DNA from 2 places in the Priestia sp. FSL R5-0597 genome. Region 1 is predicted to be linked to the other one. Evidence: a T-box and tRNA genes for the amino acid it is inferred to sense, from the RefSeq annotation. Region 1 holds a T-box; the other holds one or more tRNA genes.
What was found. The T-box of region 1 lies ahead of thrS (threonine--tRNA ligase). A T-box ahead of a tRNA ligase gene usually reads a tRNA of that ligase, here a tRNA-Thr.

Region 1 (10,820 bases):
TAACAAATCAAACTGCTGCCTTGAGACATGTTCGAAGAGGTTATGGCTCAGCTCTCTGTGAATGACTTCTGTTCCTACAAACAGCACTTCTTCAAAAAGTTCTACAGCTTGATATAGCTTGCTTTTCGTCACTTCTTTCCCTCCTTTGCTCATTTAGTTTATAGGTATAAACTATTCAACTTTAAAAATAGTTTATAGGACTAAACTTTATTCTGTCAATAAATTTATGTCTGACTGTCTTCATATATGATAAAGATAAACGGAATCCCGAAAGATACCGCTTACATCAGCTTTTTTGGTTGTCAAAGCTCAATCACTTAAGTATTATTAGTAATTGACTTCTTTTCAAGGAGATATAAATTTTATACACAGAAAGGGTGATCACACATGAATACAACGCATACTAATGAGCAGGTCAGTAAGAAAGATTCCTTTCCAATTGCTCTTATCTCGTTGACTCTTGGAGCTTTTGCTATTGGAATGACGGAATTCGTTATTATGGGGATACTGCCTAACGTTGCAGAAGACCTTCATGTTAGCATTTCGACTGCTGGTCAGCTAATTACGAGCTATGCTTTAGGAGTAGCGATTGGCGCGCCAATTTTAACCATTTTTACTCATCGACTTCCTCAAAAGCTTCTGCTTTGTTTACTCATGCTTTTATTTATTCTCGGAAATGCGATTGCTATTATTGCACCTAACTATGGAATTTTGATGGGAGCTCGTTTAGTTACGGCGTTATGTCACGGTACTTTCTTTGGAGTAGGCGCTGTTATTGCTTCACGGCTCGTACAACCGCATAAGCGAGCAAGTGCTGTTGCAACGATGATGGCAGGTTTAACCATTGCAAATATCATCGGCGTTCCTGTAGGAACATTTATTGGCCAACACTTAGGTTGGAGAGCTTCGTTTGGGGCTATTACCATTATGGGAATCATTGCATTTATCGGTATTATTCTGTTTATCCCAAAGCTTGGTCAAGAAAAATTAACGGGTCTAAAACAGCAGTTTGCTGCTTTTAGCCAACCAAAACTTCTTGTGATGCTTCTTTTAAGTGCAATAGGGTGCGGTAGCTTATTTACTGTATTTACGTACATTACACCGCTTCTTGAAGACGTTACGGGAGTAAGTGAACACAGCGTTACGTGGATACTTGTATTGTACGGATGCGGCGTTACGCTTGGAAATGTTGTTGGAGGAAAGCTTGCAGATTGGAAGTTAATGCCTTCGGTTGTAGGTATCTTTGCTTTTCTTTGTATTGTGCTGACTATTTTTACGTTTACTGTCAAAAGCCCAGCAGCAGCGATTATCACGCTGTTTTTCTGGGGAGCAGCAGCATTTGCTGTAATGCCTGGTATTCAAGTGAAAATTATGAACTTAGCACAGGAAGCACCTGCTTTAGCTTCTACTTCGAATCACTCATTTGCTAACTTAGGAAATGCTTTTGGCGCCTTTTTCGGAGGCGTAATTATTAACCATATGGGACTTACTTCACTTCCTTGGGTTGGCGCCATTTTTGTAGGAACGGCTTTTGTTATTAGCACTTGTCTGTTTATTGTGGAAACACGCAAAAAACATAGTGAACAATCGTCCTAACTGTCTAACAACTGAACAAAAAGCAAAAAAAGAGCCTTTCTTGGATGAAAGGCTCTTTTTTTTGCTTCTAACTCGCTTTTTTCATTTCTTCACTTGTTAATCGACTGTGTTTACGAGAATAACCTATATACACAAATATACCAAGCACAATCCATATGCTAAAATATAGCCATGTTGTTTTAGGAAGATTAATCATTAAAAATAAACAAGACAATACAGATAAAATTGGTAAAACCGGGACAAACGGCATTGTAAATCCACGTTTTAAAGTTGGGTGCGTTTTGCGTAAGATGATAATGCTGACGCCCACCATACCGAAAGTTAAAAGGGCTCCGATATTTGCTAAATTCGCAAGTTCTTTTAAATCGATAAATCCTGAAATTAACGCTCCGATAATTCCTACTAGCCAAGTGGAGAGAGTCGGAACTCCCGTTTTCTCATTTGTTTTAGCAAATGCTTTTGGTAGCAAGCCGTCGCGGCTCATTGAGAATAAAATTCGTGTTGCTGCATAAATGTAGGCGAAAATAACAGCCATAATTCCAATTACAGCTCCTGCAGCAATAACTCCTGCCACTGCATTTTGTCCTACTGAATGAAGAACATAGGCCATTGCTTCTGGAACATTCAGTTCCTTGTAAGAAACAACCCCTGTCATAACAAGGCATACCGCTACATAAATAATCGTGCAGATCACGAGTGAACTAATAATTCCAATTGGCAAATTGCGCTGCGGGTTCTTTACTTCTTCTGCTGATGTAGATAAAGCATCAAAACCTAAGAAAGCAAAAAATACGGCCGCTCCCCCTGTCACAACCCCTTCAATTCCATAAGGCATAAAAGGAGTCCAATTAGACGGCTTCACATAAAAAGCCCCTACAATAATAAAGAGAAGGATAATAAATAATTTAACAAGTACCATAAAATTATTCACTTTTTTACTTTCTTTAGTTCCCCTTGAAAGCAGCCATGTAATAAGAAGGGTAATACAAATAGCAGGAAGGTTCACCAGGCCTCCATTTGCAGGGATCGTAATCAATTCTTTTGGGAGTGAAAAACCAAAGCCTTCTAAAAAATTATTAAAATAAGAAGACCATCCATTTGCTACTGCTGACATCGTTAATAAATAGACGGAAAGCAATGTCCATCCCATTAAGTGTGCTACCACTTCGCCGATGGTTGCATATGTATAGGTGTAAACGCTCCCAGATACAGGTATAGTTGAAGCAAATTCCGCATAGCACAGCGCTGCAAAACCGCATACAATAGAAGCCAGTATAAAAGAAAAAATAACGGCTGGCCCCGCATCGTTAGCAGCTACTAAGCCTGTTAACACTAAAACCCCCGTTCCTATTACGGCTCCAATACCAAGAAGAGTCAAATCGAATGCCCCTAATGTTTTGACTAGAGATTTGTTTTGACTTTGTTCTAATAATTGCTCGATTGACTTCTTTTTAAATAGTTTTCCCATTGCACTCTCTCCTCTCTGTTGCCACTCATCCATTAAAAAACTTAAAAATGACGTCTTTTCCTATTTGACTACGCGTTTTTACTTCAGATACAGAAGTAATTATATAGAAATAATTACTAACTTGTCTATTAGTATACTAATATCATTATATATATTTCAAGAGTTTTTGTAAGCGATTTCTTAATCTCTCTCTATTTTGGCTTTATCAACTAAATAAAGAAATCATCGTTGTGATTATGTATAATAAGTTTGAATAAAATTAATATTCTAAAAAATAAATCGATTTATTTCCAGATAGTTTTTTTCGGTACCTATCTTCAAATATAAATTCCTGACATAGGGATTATTTACAGAACGATGAATGTTTTACCTTAACGGGTGTTATAATGATGAAAACTGAAGCGTATGAAGGGCGGAGAGAGATGCTTAACTTACTTATTGGCTGTATTTTACTAGCATTAGGAGTGTACTTTATGTTTAAATTTCTTTTTTATTCTCCTTCTAAAAAGAAGCGAGGTCAGCAACCTATGAACAAATTGTCAAATGGAGATTCAGCTCCATCAAATGCAAACGATTCGAATGGGATAAGATAATTTTTTTCACAAAATACCGGCGTTTGTCTAAGGCAAAAGTTATACTGCCGATATATAATATCTTATACCCTTCTAGTTCAATATTCCCTTCATTTTGGTGTAAGACAAGATGAAGGGAATCACTATCCGACTTAAAAAATCGGATTTTTCTATTTAGCAAGGTAAATGGCCTCAATAAACTCTGTTTGAATCCATTTCTTTATTCAAGTGTACAGCTGCCTCTTCAACACTTACTGTTCCAATGTTTTTCTTCCCGTGCTTTCGCATAGCAAGCGATTTATTTTCTACTTCTTTATCTCCTATTACGGCCATATAAGGAACTTTGAGCATTTCGGCTTCTCTAATTTTCAGACCTATTTTTTCAATACGATCATCCACTTCAACACGATACCCTTGTGACTCCAGCTCGTGTTTCACCTTGTACGCATATTCCACATGCGGCGGTGCAATAGGCAAAAGCTTAAATTGAACTGGAGCTAACCAAAGAGGAAATTGACCTTCATAATGTTCAATCAAGATGGCCATAAAACGTTCAACGGAACCGTATATAGCGCGGTGAATCATTACAGGACGATGCGGTTTATTGTCTTCTCCAATATACATACAGTCAAACTTCTCTGGCATTAAGAAATCAAGCTGAACTGTTCCGCACTGCCAGCTGCGGCCTAAGGAGTCTAAAATATGAAAATCGATTTTCGGCCCGTAAAAAGCCCCGTCTCCTTCATTCACCTGGTAGTCTAATCCTTTTTCATTTAGCACAGATTGAAGCGACTTTTCCGCTTGATTCCATGTTTCAATATCTCCCATAAATTTTTCAGGACGTGTGGATAGTTCCACTTTGTAATCAAAGCCAAAATGTGAATAAAAGTCATGGATAAACGCTAGAATGCGGCTAATCTCAGCTTCGATCTGACTGAGTTCTACGAATAAATGAGCGTCGTCCTGTGTGAATGACCGGACTCTTAGCAGTCCGTTTAAAGAGCCCGAAAGCTCGTGACGGTGAACCAATCCAAGTTCTGCGTATCGAATCGGAAGTTCTCGATAGCTTCTTCGCTTGCTGTTAAACAATAAAATGGCTCCCGGACAATTCATCGGTTTAATCGCATAGTTTTGTTTGTCAACATTTGAAAAATACATATTTTCATGATAGTGCTCCCAATGCCCTGATTGTTCCCATAGCTCCTGTTTCATCATGATGGGAGTTTTTATCTCTTGATAGCCTGCTTTGTAATGCTTTTGTTTCCAGTAGTTTTCTAACTCATTTCGAACAATCATTCCGTTAGGTAAGAAAAACGGCATACCAGGAGCTTCTTCCATCGACATAAACAGCTCCAGTTCTTGACCTAATTTTTGATGATTTCGTTTTTCTGCTTCCATTTGTTTTGACATGTTCATTCCTCCAATATGTTTTTATTCAACAAAAAAACCGCACTCATCCCTAGTAAAGGGACGAATGCGGCCGTGGTACCACCCTAATTCCGTAAAATACCTGTATGCATTTTACGCTTAAAAAGATAACGGTTTTACCGGTTGCAGTTTCAGTGTATACACATTCCCCGCCGCAGCTCCAAGGTGGTAAATTCATTTCGTTTTCTAAGGGTTCTCAGCCAGTGACCCTACTCTCTGTAAAGAAAATCCAAAAATGATTCATGTCCTTTTCAATGCTTGTATATTCATTTTTTCTACATAAAAAACCGCACTCATCCCTAGTGAAGGGACGAATGCGGTCGTGGTACCACCCTAATTCCGTAAAATACCTGTATGCATTTTACGCTCAAAAAAGATAACGGTTTTACCGATTGCAGTTTCAGTTATGCACATTCCCTGCAATAGCTCTAAGGTGGTAAATTAGATGATTTCTTAAGGGCTCCCAGCCGCTGACCCTATTCTCTGCGAAGAAAACGGCACCTAATTCATGTCCTTTTCATTGCCAAATAATGTTTGTTAGTTGTTAAAAGTGATTATAGTGTATAAATTTTACAGAAGTCAAGAAATAATTTTTATTTTTTAATATTATAGAATTAATTTATGCTTAAATTCCCGAAAAGTTACTTAGGAATATATGGGCTTAAAAAGTTTTTTATTATAATATTAACACCTGCATTTTATTTTGTTTTTACCTTTATTTTGTAAAAATAAAGGCAAAAAAGAAAGATATTACAAGCACTTATTTGCTTTATCTAAGTATTATTAACGAATTAAAATCCAGTACTGCTCAAATCAGAATAAGTAACATAGCACGAGTATCATCAGTTTTTTTATTTATATACTAAAATATTAAATATACCTTTTTCTACTTACACCAATATTAGGCTTGAACTCGTCGAAACTATTTTTTATCTATCTTTAGACGGAAGCCCCTGGTACATGCTTCCACTTTGCGGAAAAATCCGTTTTTTCCTGAGTTGTTCTTTAAGAATAACATCAAGCTGCCGCTGAATTTTCCTTGTTTCATTTGTTGAAAAATACGGGTAAGCCAAATTTACTGTTTCTAACGGATCCTTGGTCAAATTGTACATTTCAATTTGATCCGGAACCGATGTTTCTTTAAGGTTAGTAAGATCTACCGGGTAACTTTCATATTGCTCTCGGTGGATGACTTCATCTTTTTCGTTAGGTGCTGACCGAAATTGCGGATTATCATGGTATCGAGCGTATTTCCAGATTTCCTTTCCTGCGGCTGATTGAAACTCCACAATGACCGCTTGAATGTGATTAGGCTGAACGACTGACGGATAGCTTTCTCCTAAAAAATTTGTTTGGTGAAGTCTTTTTGTGGGGTCATCATCCGTCATAAAGAAAATCGGTGCTTTTTCTTGATGGAGCGATGTTTCTCCTCGCAACGTTCCTGAGAGGTCTCGCCCAACAAATGGATGTACTTCCGTATGACTTTTTTGCAATTGCTTTTGAACAGCGGAAACATCGATATTAGCCAAGCTAAGCATTGTCGGGATCAAGTCAACATGACTAGTCAGCAAGTCTGTACGTTGATAACTAGGAAACAAATGCTTGTTATGAATGAGAAGCGGCACGTGAATCGACTCTTCATACATGTTGTACCATTTTTGATGTAGTCCTCCGTGAGCCCCAAGCAAATCACCGTGATCCGACGTGAAAATAATAATGGTATTGTCATAGAACGAAGATTGTTCTATAGTCTGAAGGACTTTCAAAATTTGTTTGTCAACATTTTTTTGAAGCTGATAATATAAGCGCCGGTAGAAACTAGAATTTGGCGTCGGCTGCAGCGCTTTTGGGTAGATGTATTTATAGCTGCTTTGAGCGCTAGGCTTCGTTTGTAAAGATTCTCTAATAGTAGGTGGCGGCTCGATGTTCGGAATTGTCCCATCAATAGAAAACTGAAACATAGCAAGGTGTTTGGTGATCGCTCCGAACAGCGCAATGTCATGCGGGTTCACAAACGAAGCTACCATGAGCCAAGGCTGCGCAGTCTTTTGATATTCTAATCGTTGAATAAGCTCTATGATTTCCTCTGCATATATTTCGTCTCGTCCACTCACTCCAATGGCCGCAGATGAACCAGAATTGTGCGGGTTTCTTCCTTCCGGCTCTGGACCAATCCACCCTGAAAAACCAAACTTTTCAAGCTTATTAGCCCGTTGATAGAGGCGCTCTTTTTCTGGATCCGGTATTCCTGTTTGCATCTGGTAGCTAGAAAAAACGTTATGTGTTCCTGGAATTAAGATGTTCTCATCAGAAATATGCCATTTTCCTTTATAAAAGGTTTGATACCCAGCCTGCTTAAAATAATCTCCCATCGTTGGGACGGTATTAGGCTGCAGCCAAAACATATCAGGATCTTGTGACTTCTTTGCGATACCTTGCGTTTGGGTCACTCCGTGCAAGGAAGGGTACTGCCCTGTAAACAATGTAGCTCGACTCGGTGAACAGGCTGTAGAACCGACGTAGTGACGAGTAAACCCCATTCCATGCTGTTTTAAAAATTCATGTGCTTTTAAATGTTTTTTTCGCCACTTTTTTACTTCTTTACTTTCATATACGGGTGGAAATCGTTCTTCGTCCACCATAATCAACAAAAAATTAGGCTGCTCTTTCATGTTTACTCCTCCGCGTGTTTATCAAATGTTCTGTATTGATAAACTATGTAAAAAGTACTTTTTTCAGAAGAACGGAGTAAGGTTCATGTCTTTTTATACCCAAACAAAAAAAGACTTAGAGGATTTCTCTAAGTCTTTCATAACGCGTTTCAATACGATATTCCTTATTTTTTGTATGCTTTTAGCTGCTGATTTCGTTTATAGGTACCCATTATACTAGGTATACCTACAATTATGCTTATCATAAAACTCCACATCATGTAGCGCCAATCCCCTGTAACAAGCGCTACTCCCATAAAAAAAATGAGCTGACCAACAAGAGCTAACCATGAAGCTACCCAAGCAAACATCATATTCTCTTTCAAGTTATCACCTCATATTTTTAATTACGAATGACTTCTTTTATTTTACCATAAAATTCTAATTCCGAAGGTTGTTCTACTGTTTATGCTATGTACATAACTAAAAAAGCTAATGACAGCACGTAGCTAGCCATTAGCTTTTTTATTATTTTGCAAATACATGATGCCCTATTTTAATTGTTTCTTGCTTTTGGCGCAGCCATTGATCTCCCGTTTTATCAGGATTAAAGAAGAATAATGAACCTTTTCCTTGACCTTGGAAGTTAATTGCTTCTTCTACAGCTTTTTTTGAACCTTTGTCTGCAGGTTTATTAATTTGACCGTTGCTGACTGGGCTGTACTGACCTTTTTGATAAATAACGCCTTTTACAGTGTCAGGGAATTTGCTGCTGTCGACTCTATTTAATACAACTGTTGCCACGGCTACTTTGCCTGCGTACGGCTCTCCTTTGGCTTCAGCTGATACAAGACGAGCTAATAGTTCTTTATCATTTTTATTTACTTGAATGTGCTGTTCATGAGCGGGTGCTGCAGCAAATGCTGAGTAACCTGCACCAAAACTCGGGATAAGCATTGCGATAGCAATTACTAGTTTTTTCATCATAAAAATAAAAGCCTCCTTGCTATTTCTTGACGTGGTTCATATGCTAGCAGAAATATAGGAGTCTTTCATTGCAAAAAATTATCCAGTTCCAAAAGAAATTGTATATTCTCGTATTTTTTTAACTATTTTTTAATTTGTTCAACTTTCTGTTTTAAAGCAGCTTTTTTCAGACGACTCTGCAGTTTATCCTTTAATAACCTCTATGCGTTTACTTTATTGTCATAAACAACTTTTATTTTATAGTCTAGGTATCTGTAATACTGCTCACAGTCAGAGTAAGAGTCATGAGTCGTCAAAATAAATCCAGGGTACCCTGAAAAGTGCGGATACGGAAAAATTTCTGTACCTTTAGTTATGAACTGAATAACTCTTTTTACTTCACTATCTCTATGCACGTCTTCTACGCCTTGAATTTCTTTGAAAATTCCGTGACCTTGTACAGGAATAATGTAGTTGCCTACTACTTTCTTTTGTTGTCCTTTGTCTTTTAATGCAGGAGGTTTTAAACCTAATACATAGTAAAAAACTAGCTCCATATAGTTAATACCTGTACTTTCTTTTACTATATAATGTGAAATACCAGACCCTCCGATGCGCGCTCCTATTTCAATCACATAAGGTTTTCCTGCTGGGTCCAAGCGTAATTCAATATGAGCGGGGCCATTTTCAATCCCTAAAGCGGTTGCTGCTTTAGCTGCTTCTTGCGAAATAGATTCCCAAACGTTTTCTTCCAGGTGAGCTGGAGCTATATAAACACCTTCTTCAAAAAAAGGCCCTTTTGAATTTCCTTTGTAGCCTATAGAAAGTACATAAACTTTATCTTCTACAGAAAACGTCTCAATAGCAAACTCCGGTCCGTCTATAAATTGTTCAATTACGATACCTGTTTTATTTTTTGTGAACTTACCTAGATCTTCTTCATTTACGCGTCTCACTTTTTCTATACTGTCGATCAGTTCCTCTTTATTATTCGCTCTTGACACTCCTTGACTGGCAAATCCGTTAGAAGGTTTTATTACAACAGGATAGGTTAATAAAAGATCCTTTACTTCCTCTTCATTTTTAATCTCTTTAAAATAAGGAGTATTAAGGTTACTATCTTTTAAAATCTTCCTCATCATCTGTTTGTTGCGACAGTTACTAATCACAAACGGTGATAAGCCCGGCAAGTTTAGTTCTTTTGCCAATTGAGCGACAAACTCTAACGCCGGTTCATATATTGTCATAATACCGTCAAACGAATTTTGGTTATGCTCTGTTTTAATAACCTCAAGAGCTTTCTCCGGAGCTTGAAATAGATCAATGGGTATAAATTTTTGTACGTGTTTAAGATGTGTAGGTTCTGCTTCCTCTTGGTTATAAAAAAATGTCATTTTAATTCCGAGAGCTTCTGCTTCTTCAAAAATAAACGGTAAATATGTATTCTGTAACACGATTGCCAAGTGCTTATTTCGTAACGGCATTTACTTCCCTCATTTCGAACAGCTTTTCACTGTTTGATGACTAAATTCTAATGACAGCTTCGTACATTTGTCAATTTAATCCTGTATAATATTAGGAATATATAGAATGTTTAATATAGCAGTAAAACGTTGAGAAGCCAGATGTTTATAGAAGGGATACTAGAGGACATTTAAAAGCGGAAATTTTGCTATTTAATTATAAAGATATGGTTAGAAAAAATTCAATGAGAATTTTTATAAAAATAGATAGTAACCATTTATAAAGTTACATCTTTTTCAGCCATCTCATCTAGTATTCTTTTTAATGCAACGTCTGGGTTTAATGCGGGATCTGTTATATGCTGAGTTAAGCATTCCGCACTTTCACTAACCTCTTTTTCGGTAACTACAACCGAATTATATTGAACAAAGTGAGTAAGAAACTTCATGCCCGTTAAGTTAGCCGTTTGTTGCAGTGGTTTTGTTAACTCACTAATCGTATAGTTGTTATAACCTCCTGCTCTATATGACTTTTGCGGACCTCCTACTGAAATTGCCAATACAAATTCTTTTCCATGCAGTTTGGTGCCATTCGTGCCGTATGCCCAGCCGAAAGTTAATACATCGTCCAACCATTTCTTCATTAGCGGAGGCGTACTATACCAGTAAAAAGGAA
Region 2 (10,820 bases), 1.3 Mb from region 1:
TTAGGAACGTTATATGGAGGCTGGCCGCTAGGAAGCTTGCTTTTCGTCTTTATTTTACTGCTGCGCTTGCTAATTGGCGGGTATGATGTAGGGTTTTTATCAACATTAATTGCTCTGCCGATTTTATCCATTCCTTTATTTTTCATAACAAAATACTTTTTACATTTCTCATTAAAAAATAGAATTATCGTGAGCACCTGTCTTAGTGTAATTGGTTCTTTATTAGCTATGCTTGTATCTATTTTTGTCTTACACGTAACAAGCATTCCTATTAGCGTGTGGGTTCAGTTCGCTGTTTTAGATGTGGCAGGCATGTTTGTGATTACCATACTGTGGGAAGCGATACGGGCAAATTTATTAGTGCTGCAGCGCCTGATGAAAGCAGAAAAGCTAGAAATTGTCAGTCATTTAGCTGCCAGCATCTCTCATGAGGTGCGAAATCCTCTAACTGCAAGCAGAGGATTTATGCAAATGCTGCAAGAAGATGAAAAAGAACCTGCTAAAAAACGCTACATTTCGATTGCTATTAATGAACTAGACCGCGCAAAAGAAATCATTGATGATTACTTGCTGTTTGCCAATTCCGCTCCGGAACGAAATGAAAAAATGAATATGTCAGAAGAAATTCATCACGTCACCCATATTATGACGCCTCTTGCCAATATGAACGGAGTCGCGATTGATTTTACATTCGATGAAGAAGTGAAGTTCTTCGTAATGGGAGAAAGAAGAAAGCTTCAGCAGTGTCTAATCAACTTATTTAAAAATAGTATTGAAGCCATGCAAAACGGAGGCACGTTAACTATTAAAGTAGGAAAAGAAGGCGGAGTTGTGATCGTTGATATTATGGATACAGGCTGCGGTATGACGCAAGAACAAATCAACCGGTTAGGCGAACCGTATTTTACAACAAAAGAAAAAGGTACGGGGCTTGGAACGATGGTATCTTTCAGTATTATTCATTATATGAAGGGAAAAGTAAGTGTGTCTAGCGTAAAAGGAAAAGAAACGTGCTTTTCACTTCAATTTCCCCTTTGTGAGTAAAGAGACTGGGACAAAAGTTATTTAGTTGAAGGAAGATCCGAATGCGTTTGATTCTTGAGGGAGAATCAAACGCATTCGGATTTTTTAATGAAGTTCACTCACATACTGATCAATCATCGTTTGCAGTTCCTCTAGGTTCGTTTTACTGTTGTTAACAGGCAGCTGCTTTAATGAATGAAGGGCACTATCCACAACAAACTTGCGTGGATTTGATTGTTTAAACATCTCTTCTTCAATAAAACTAATAAGCTCTGTGCATTTTTGACGTTCGAATTCATCCGTAAATTGTTTGTGAGCTTGCTTTTTTAAATCGATAAGTGCTGCGGAAATGTCCTGTTCTATTTGATTTTTAGTATTTGGGCAAGATGGAAGCCATTCTTTGATCGTTTGCGGATCGAGCAAAATGTCTCCTGAACTTGCTACTTCGTCTACAAGAGGAAGCAGACGCTTAACGCTGTAAGTTATAATCTCATGGGGATCAGTCTTTGTACCATTGACCATAAAGTTATAGTGAAAGTTGCGGTGAAGCATGCCAAGAAACATAATTGCACAATCTAGCAGATAAGGTTTCTTTTCTTGTCCAAATAAATCAATAAACCGTTTGTAGAACCAGTTTACTTCAATGAACTGGGTTTTTTTTATGTATGCTTTTAAATCAGGATCATTAGAAACAAATACTTCTTCAAGTAACGTAAAAAATTTATGTTTGTGATGGTTTTTCATCTGCGCATCGATCTGTTTAATAAATACATCTACATCGGTCAGACTTTTACCAACCAGCAGCTGATTGCGCTCTTGTTCAATTGTTGTATGAAGCCAGGTAAAAACAGCGATTAACAATTCATTTTTTGAAGAAAAATAGTTGTAGAATGTTCCTTTTGAAATGCCGCTATAATCAATGATGTCTTGAATGGATGTAGCTTGAAATCCCTTTTCAACGAAGAGATGGTGTGCATTTTTTACAACTTGCTGTTTTCGATTATTCATTATTATCACCTAAATGTAAAATTAGACTCATGGTCCAACTTTATGATACATGATTTAAAACGTTTACACAAATGTTCTTTTCGGAAAACTGAACGATATCACTACAATATATTGGTATAAAAGGATTATAGGACTAAAAAAGTTGAGAAAATAAAGAACGTGAACGTAAGATTTTTCACTTGCATAAATTGAACTCACAGTATAATATACTCTATGTAGAACACGTGTCTAAAAAAATGAACCTAAAGTATAAGGAGGTACAATAATGAGTCGATCGATAAATCAAATGGAAAAGCCGCCTTATGGCATAATTGCTATTTTGTTAATTGGCGCTTTTATCTCATTATTGAATGAAACGTTATTAAATGTGGCGCTGCCGTCTATTATGAAAGACTTAGATGTGACAACGTCAACTGTCCAGTGGCTTTCTACTGGTTATATGTTAGTGAATGGTATTATGATTCCAACTACCGCTTTTTTAATTCAGCGCTATTCTGTCAGAGGCTTATTTTTAACGGCGATGACTTTATTTACAGCAGGAACAATACTTGCAGGTGCTTCGCCCGTGTTTTCGGTCTTGTTAACCGCTCGTATTATTCAAGCGTCAGGCGCAGCTATTATGATGCCGCTTTTAATGAACGTATTGCTCACAAGTTTTCCATTAGAAAAACGCGGAGCTGCGATGGGGATTTTCGGTTTAGTTATGATTTTTGCTCCGGCAATTGGTCCTACATTATCAGGATGGCTAATTGAACACTATGAGTGGAGAATGCTGTTCCACCTTGTTACGCCAATCGCAGCCATTGTATTAATAGGCGCTTTCTTCCTATTAAAAGACAAAAAAGAAAAAGTGGAAATCAATTTGGATTTTTTATCCCTTTTGCTATCTACAATTGGATTTGGCGGACTTCTATACGGGTTTAGCTCAGCAGGGGATAAAGGCTGGGATTCTGTGGAAGTATACGGTACCATTATCGTAGGAGCTGTGGCTCTGATTTTATTTATTACACGTCAGTTCAAGCTTAAAACACCGATGCTTGAATTCCGCATTTTTAAATATCCAATGTTTGCTTTATCATCAACGATTTCGATGGTGATCACAATGGCATTATTCTCAGCCATGCTGCTAATGCCAATTTATGTTCAAACGGTACGAGGCATCTCTCCGCTTCATTCAGGATTACTAATGCTTCCAGGTGCGCTGCTAATGGGTGTGATGTCACCGATTACCGGAAAATTATTTGATAAATTCGGAGCGCGTGCATTGGCTGTAACGGGTCTAACGATTACAGCCGTTACGACGTATTTCTTCAGTAACTTAGAGCTTGATACGACCTATACAACCCTCATTACGCTTTACACGCTTCGTATGTTCGGAATGTCTATGGTGATGATGCCGGTTATGACAAACGGATTAAATCAGCTTCCGCAGCGTTTTAATCCGCATGGTACTGCGATGAACAATACGCTTCAACAAGTATCGGGAGCTATTGGTTCGGCTCTTTTAGTAACGGTGATGTCAAACCGTACAGCTACTCATGCAAAAGAGCTCGCTCAAGATGCAATGAGCGGAGCAGGAGCAGCTAATGCAACCGCAGCCGGGGCAGCTCAAATGAAAGAACAGATTGGGATGCAGGCAATGGTACAAGGGATTAACGATGCGTTTGCTGTCTCAGTAGTCCTAGTGGTGGTTGCCTTAATTCTTTCATTCTTCATGAAACGCGCAACGCCGGCAAGTGAAGATGAAGTGATAAAGGAAAAAGCAGCACGCGAGCAGTTTGCTAAATAAAAAAATCCCCGCTGAGACAGCGGGGATTTTTTTTAGCTTGTATATCTAAAGCTTAAGCCCATTTTCTTTAATAATTTCCTGTAACCGATGGACGTTTGATCAGCCATAATATGCGCTTCCATCTGCAGGTCTAAAGGCAAGTCTTCAGGTTTTTGGTTTTCAACCATTTCACGGTCTTCGTCAAAGACGCGAAGGTTAAAGTCATACACACCTTCAACGGGAGAATCTTTGTCAAAGTTTCGAGCGATTGGCGCGAATAAACGTGTTTCGCGGGCTGAAATAGGAGAGACTGCATTCATAATCCACAGCTCTGCGCCTTCTGGGAAGTATACTTTTAGCGTAGCTGTAAACGGGGGATAAACATCAAAGACGCGAAGCCATTTAAAATCAGGTGGATTTAAATGCTGCTGTTCTTTGGAATAATTGCTCACGGTGCTCGTATATTCTACATGAAGCCCATAGTCTGTATCGCTTACTTTATATTTAGGCACAAAGGCGTTGTTTCGATCACCAAATGTGTCTGTGTGAACCCAAGCAAAATGAGCTACGTCTAAAAAGCCTTCCATTTGACGACCGGCTGAACCCATGATATCAAAGCTCGGACAAACAATTTGCTGAAAATCAGGGTCCTCCCACGCATCGAAATAAGGCAGGTTATCTTGTTCTCCTGTCAGGGACGTCCACACTAATCCATATCGTTCAATAACTGGATAGACGGCCATACAGAGACGGGGAGAAATGTTGGCGTCAGGGTGAGCTGGAATTGACGTGCATGCGCCGTCCGTTGCGTAGCGGAAGCCGTGGTAAGGACAGACAATTTCATCATCTTCCACCCAGCCCATGCTAAGCGGAGTGCCTCGGTGAACGCATAAATCACGTGCCGCTACAACTTTGTGTGTGGTGCGGTATAAAACTAGATTTACATCTAGTAATTTTACGGACGTTGGTTTTTCTGTTACATCACTGCAGCGTGCGACGGGGTACCAATACTTAGCAAGCGTCGTCCAATCTTCCAGGCTGAACGTGCAGTCTCTTGGGTAGGGAGTTGCCGTTTTTGATTTTGTCATGGTTGGTTGTTGTTCCATCTATTTTCTTCCCTTCTTTTGTAAGCTATTTTACTAAGGGTAATATAAAAAAAGAAAATTCACACAATTTATGTAAGAAGTTCTAACATGAAATATGGAACTTTGTAGAAAGTGCGAATTTCAGAAGACTCAAATTAGAGAATATACCAATAAAAAAAATTTAAAAAGCGCTTCCTAAATAAATTTAAACGTGATATAATTTTCCAAGACGCTGGTGTAGCTCAGTAGGTAGAGCACTTGCATGGTAAGCAAGAGGTCGCAGGTTCGATCCCTGTCGCTAGCATACTCAAAAACCTTCTTTCTTGTTGAAAGAAGGTTTTTTTATTTGGATTGGCTTTAAATTTATTCTCCGAATTATTCTTCCCCGCCTTGTGAAAACTTTAACAGTTTGATAGCCTTATTAGGAGGCTGTTAGAAAACATGTGTATCTTTTCCACTATGTCTTATGAATCATATTTAGAAATATTCTTAAAAGAATGTTTATTGCCTCTAAGTATTGGGTACACGAAACTAGGGGTTAAATTTCAACAGGGAGTGTGAACGATAATTTGATTACGTTTAAGAATGTGTCAAAGCAATATCCAGACGGTACGACCGCCGTGAAAAATATTAATCTAGAAATAAAAGAAGGAGAGTTTTTCGTTTTAATTGGTCCGAGTGGATGTGGGAAAACAACCACCTTAAAAATGATTAACCGTCTTCATGATATTACCGAAGGAGAACTATACATAAAAGATAAGCTCGTATTGGACCACAACATACATGAGCTGCGCTGGAACATTGGTTATGTGCTACAGCAGATTGCTCTTTTTCCTCACATGACCATTGCTGAGAATATAGCCATTGTACCGGAGATGAAGCATTGGAAGAAAAACAAAATCAAAACGCGTATTGATGAACTGCTTACCTTGGTAGGACTAGACCCAAAGCAATATCGAAACCGAAAGCCGTCTGAGCTCTCAGGTGGCCAGCAGCAACGTGTAGGTGTAGCACGTGCCCTCGCAGCTGATCCCCCCGTTATTTTAATGGACGAACCCTTTAGCGCCCTCGATCCGTTAAGCCGCGAACAGCTTCAACAAGATGTTATTAGCTTAAAAGAAAAAATCAAAAAAACATTTGTGTTTGTTACGCATGATATGAGCGAAGCCATGACGCTTGGAGATCGTATCTGCCTGATGAAAGATGGGGAAATCGTTCAAGTTGGCACCCCGGAGGAATTCATTCAAAAGCCTAAAAATGAGTTTGTAAAAACATTTATTGGAAATCAAGGAAATACTTTATTTGAGACATTGGATATGTTTGTCAAAGAAAGTGAACAGCCAGACGTAGAACCTACTGAAGAGCTAGCTTCAACCGCCACTGTTCAGCAGGCAATGGACGCCCTTTACGACCATGAAGCAATAGCTGTGAAAAAAGGGAGCAAACGCATTGGCGTTGTAACGCGCAAAACTCTATTAGCGTTTCTTTCTGATAAAACGAAAGAAGGAGGAACGCTGTAATGAATGCACTAAGCACATTATTAGATCAACGAGGAGATGCCCTGTTTCAAGCTCTTCTTGAACACATTCAAATTTCAGTACTGGCTCTTGTGATCGCCGTATTAATTTCAGTGCCGCTTGGACTGTACTTAACGAGGCATGACCGCATTGCTGAACCGATCATTGGCGTAACAGCCGTACTGCAAACCATTCCTTCACTCGCTTTATTAGGATTACTGATTCCTCTTGTCGGAATTGGAACCTTTCCCGCGGTTATTGCACTGTTTTTATATTCGCTTCTTCCTATTGTACGAAATACATATACCGGAATTAAAGAAGTGGACCCATCTTTAATTGAAGCATCCAAAGCCATGGGGATGAACTCGTGGAGACGATTAATCAAAGTAGAACTTCCTCTAGCGCTTCCTGTCATTATGGCCGGAATTCGCACAGCGATGGTACTCATTATTGGTACAGCGACAATCGTGGCTCTTATCGGAGCAGGCGGACTCGGAAGCTTAATTTTGCTTGGTATTGACCGAAGCGATAATAGTTTGATTTTATTAGGAGCCGTTCCAGCAGCATTATTAGCGCTTATTTTTGATGGAATTCTGCGAACGATTGAACACTCTGCTAAAAAAGGGTCCAAAAAACGCTCGTTCATCATGATCATCGTATTAATACTTATTCTTGTTTCTCCGTTTGCAGCAATGAGCGCAACAAAACCAGACCTTGTTATCGGAGGGAAAATTGGCGCAGAACAAGATATTTTAATCAATATGTACAAAGAATTAATTGAAGATCAAACCGATATGAAAGTAAACCTTCGTTCGTCGCTTGGGAAAACGGTATTTGTATTTGAGGCTCTGCGTAACAAGGAAATTGATTTGTACCCTGAATATACGGGGACAGCCATTGTGACGCATCTAAAGGAACAGCCGGACAGCAAAGATGAAACACAGGTGTACAAGCAGGCAAAAGAAGGATTTAAAAAGAAATTCGGGCTTGTCTATTTAGATCCAATGAAGTTTAATAATACGTACACATTGACCGTGACAAAAGAATTTGCCAAAGAAAATAATCTAACGAATATTTCAGATTTGGCAAATGCAACAGATAAAGTAAAAGCAGGATTTACGCTTGAGTTTAAAGATCGTGAAGACGGCTACGTAGGCATTCAAAAAGAATATGGCCTTACTTTCCCGAATATTAAAACGATGGAGCCGAAGCTTCGCTATCGCGCTGTTGAAAAAGGCGATATTAACATGCTTGATGCTTACGCAACGGATCCTGAAATCAAACAGTTTGGTTTAAAAGTCTTAAAAGACGACCAGCAGTTCTTCCCTCCGTATCAAGGAGCGCCTGTGCTTCGTGAAGATACGCTAAAAGAGCACCCTGAACTGAAAAAAATCTTAAATCAACTGGGTGGTAAAATCAGTGACGACGAAATGCGTGAAATGAACTATGAAGTAAATGCAAAAGGAAAAACGGCTGAAGAAGTCGCTCATCAATTCTTAGTAAAAAAAGGATTAATTAAAAAATAAAAATGAAGACAAAACGATCCGTACAAAAGTATTTTAGCTAAAAGAAGATCCGAACGATAAATCGTTCGGATCTTTTTATTGGCATGGTGGACGTAGCTTTCATATATGTAGGTGCTTCTAGCAATTGATTGGAGCGCAAGAGGCAATTCATACTCGATCATTTACCCCATTTGTTCTTCTTTATATTGGCGTGATTTCGTTATGTTTCAATCTCTTTTTGCTGTGAGAGAAGCATTAATGAAAATACGATTTTATGAACAAGCTAAAGGTACCAAATTTGTTTTTTGATGGAGAGGAGGCGCCGTTATGAATTCATTTTTTGCGTGTCATCCTGTACAACATTCTTTTCAGCTTTTTTCAGTTGAACACCTTGTAACTTTAGCCATTATCGTGATCATAGGAACAGTTATTTTTTTGTGTCGAAAGCAGCTGCGAAAAAAGAGGTTTGTGTTCGTTTTGCTTTCACTCGTTCTAATTGCTTCAGAAACGGCCTACCAGGCTTGGGAAATCGGATGTCATCAGTGGTTCGTTGAAACTTCTTTGCCTCTTCAGCTGAGTGATATAGTCGTGCTGCTGGCTGTTGTTATGCTGATAACCAAAAGCAGATTTCTTTTTTATTTTGTGTACTTCGCAGGGATCAGCAGCTCTGTTCAAGCGATGATTACCCCAGACCTTGGCGGCTATGCGTATGCCCAGTTTCGCTATGTGCAGTTCTATGTATCGCATGGCGGTGTGGTACTTGCTTGCTGTATGCTAATTGCTGCCTGCAGATATGAGCCGACGTTTCGTTCTTTATGGGTAAGCGTAGTATTTGTTAATCTGTACGGAGGTTTTATCTATGTCATGAATCGTTTACTCGGTGCGAATTATTTATACATGATGAAAAAGCCAGAGCACGCTTCCTTGCTGGATGTTCTTGGACCTCATCCTTGGTATTTAGTATGGATTGAAGGAATCATGATTCTTAGCTTTCTTGTCCTTTATCTTCCGTTTTGGGTACATAAAAAAATTAAAGGTGATAAAAGCAAAGTCAATTTTATTGAAGCAGAATGATAATACTGGTAATTTATAAGTGTAAACGAACTCGGATTTCCTGAAGGAAAAGGAAAGAATGAGTGAACAAGACGTGAGAGGCAAGCGTAAAAAATAGAAAAGAAAAAAGCAAGCACAGACATCAGAAGGAGAGTATCAAAATGAAAACACTGGTTATTTTAGCGCATCCAAATCTAGCATCTTCTCGTATTAATAAAGCGTGGGCAGAGCGAGTAAAAAAAGAGGAGGATGTGTACGTTCATGATTTATACGCAAACTATCCCGATTTCAAAATTGATGTAGAAAAAGAGCAGGAGTTAGCTGTTCAATTCGATCGTATTGTTTTTCAATTTCCATTTTACTGGTACAGCTCACCAGCACTTTTAAAAGAGTGGCAAGATGTTGTTTTAACATACGGATGGGCTTATGGAAGCAAAGGTACTAAACTTCAGGGAAAAGAGTTTGTCGTAGCTACTTCGACAGGAGGCCCTGCAGAAGCTTATCAAGAAGGGGGATACAACCGTTACCCAATGAATCATCTGCTTCTTCCTTTTCAAGCTATGGCAAATTTAACAGGTATGAAGTTCCAAACTCCATTTTTATTTCAAGGAGCAGGCGGTGACCTGAGTGACAAAGTTATTCAAGATAGCGCAGAAAGCTACGCTCAATTACTAAGATAATAAAAAAAGCCGCGTCAAAGCGGCTTTTTAATTTGCGTTTGTTCGCGAGAAAGAAGTAAGCAGCTTTTGAGGAGCAATATCTAATCCTTCAATCAGTAGTCCTGTCATAGCCGTTAGACTCCCGACTTCAAAAGATTCCCCAGCTCTCCAAAATGCTGATTCACCTTGTTTGATATAAATTTTCAGTCCGTTATCGCCAGCTACCCAGCCTTCCCCGTGAACGACTAAAAGAAGCTGTGGAATCGTAGCTTCTTGACGGGGGGTATAATCATTTTCTTGAAAAGATAAAAAGCTGATTTTGACATCTCCAGTATGAGAAAGCAATGGGTTTACTTTATAGGTAGAATGAAGAAAGGAACGCTCTTCTTCAGATTGAAAACCATATAATTTCATCATTTCATCTCCTTGACTAAAAAATATAAAAAAGAAGTCCTTCTCTTTTCATATACGCATACAGGAGAAAAAATAGAACTCCAAAGAAACAGCTGTTTTCTAGAAAACAACTCCATTTTATCTCCATTTTTTGTCGAAGCTGAAAATTTTTTGAAGGATAGGGAGGAAAAACAGAAGTTTTTTTGAATAGTATAAAAAAAGGTGTCCTCTAATGGACACCTTTTCCTAATTTAAAAATGACTGTAACGCTTGTTTGTTTTCTTCAAGGTCGATGCTTAAAACAGCACCAATACCGGATATTCGTTCATTTGAATAGGAACCTTCAACCGGTAAACGAAGAGATTTTAAATCTGGCTGATTTCCAACTAAAAAATCTTTTCCTATCACAATAAATGTTTTTGGCGGAATATTTGTATCCACATATGGATCAATGACACCCCATAGCTTAGGAGCTTTCGCCAGTGTCTTTACTTGAAGAGCTTCATCCATTAATTTACCAATCACTTCTTGTTGACGCTTCACGCGCCCGAAATCACTTTGGCTATCATGGCGGAATCGCACGTATCCTAGTAATTTATCTCCGTGAAGAGTTTGTTTTCCAGGTTTTAGCGTCATGCCAATTCCTGACGACATTTCGTGTGGCACGGTAACCGTAATTCCCTCAGGGGCAATCGTATCGGCAACTTTAGAAAAACCTTTAAAATCAACAACGGCATAATAGTTTACATCTACGCCGAAATTTTCTTTAATTGTCTTACGCATTAATTCGGGCCCGCCAAATGCATAGG

Region 2: it has a tRNA-Thr gene. The T-box ahead of thrS (threonine--tRNA ligase) is inferred to sense a tRNA for this amino acid. The anticodon was not compared.

The regions. Positions count from the first base shown of each region.
Region 1 is NZ_JBBOUZ010000001.1:2,357,806-2,368,625, reverse strand. It holds gene MKX72_RS12020 (MarR family winged helix-turn-helix transcriptional regulator) at 1-132, opposite strand, end outside; gene MKX72_RS12015 (MFS transporter) at 388-1,596, shown strand; gene MKX72_RS12010 (amino acid permease) at 1,664-3,064, opposite strand; gene MKX72_RS12005 (hypothetical protein) at 3,454-3,657, shown strand; gene thrS (threonine--tRNA ligase) at 3,829-5,046, opposite strand; T-box leader at 5,100-5,328, opposite strand; T-box leader at 5,368-5,594, opposite strand; gene MKX72_RS11995 (sulfatase-like hydrolase/transferase) at 5,994-7,736, opposite strand; gene MKX72_RS11990 (hypothetical protein) at 7,901-8,101, opposite strand; gene MKX72_RS11985 (cell wall hydrolase) at 8,244-8,702, opposite strand; gene MKX72_RS11980 (ATP-grasp domain-containing protein) at 8,903-10,165, opposite strand; gene MKX72_RS11975 (NAD(P)H-dependent oxidoreductase) at 10,423-10,820, opposite strand, start outside.
Region 2 is NZ_JBBOUZ010000001.1:3,679,825-3,690,644, reverse strand. It holds gene MKX72_RS19415 (ATP-binding protein) at 1-1,044, shown strand, start outside; gene MKX72_RS19410 (TetR/AcrR family transcriptional regulator) at 1,129-2,031, opposite strand; gene MKX72_RS19405 (DHA2 family efflux MFS transporter permease subunit) at 2,297-3,820, shown strand; gene MKX72_RS19400 (aromatic ring-hydroxylating dioxygenase subunit alpha) at 3,853-4,905, opposite strand; tRNA gene MKX72_RS19395 (tRNA-Thr) at 5,116-5,188, shown strand; gene MKX72_RS19390 (ABC transporter ATP-binding protein) at 5,454-6,404, shown strand; gene MKX72_RS19385 (ABC transporter permease/substrate-binding protein) at 6,404-7,927, shown strand; gene MKX72_RS19380 (YwaF family protein) at 8,234-8,980, shown strand; gene MKX72_RS19375 (NAD(P)H-dependent oxidoreductase) at 9,121-9,639, shown strand; gene MKX72_RS19370 (cupin) at 9,667-10,035, opposite strand; gene MKX72_RS19365 (LCP family protein) at 10,258-10,820, opposite strand, start outside.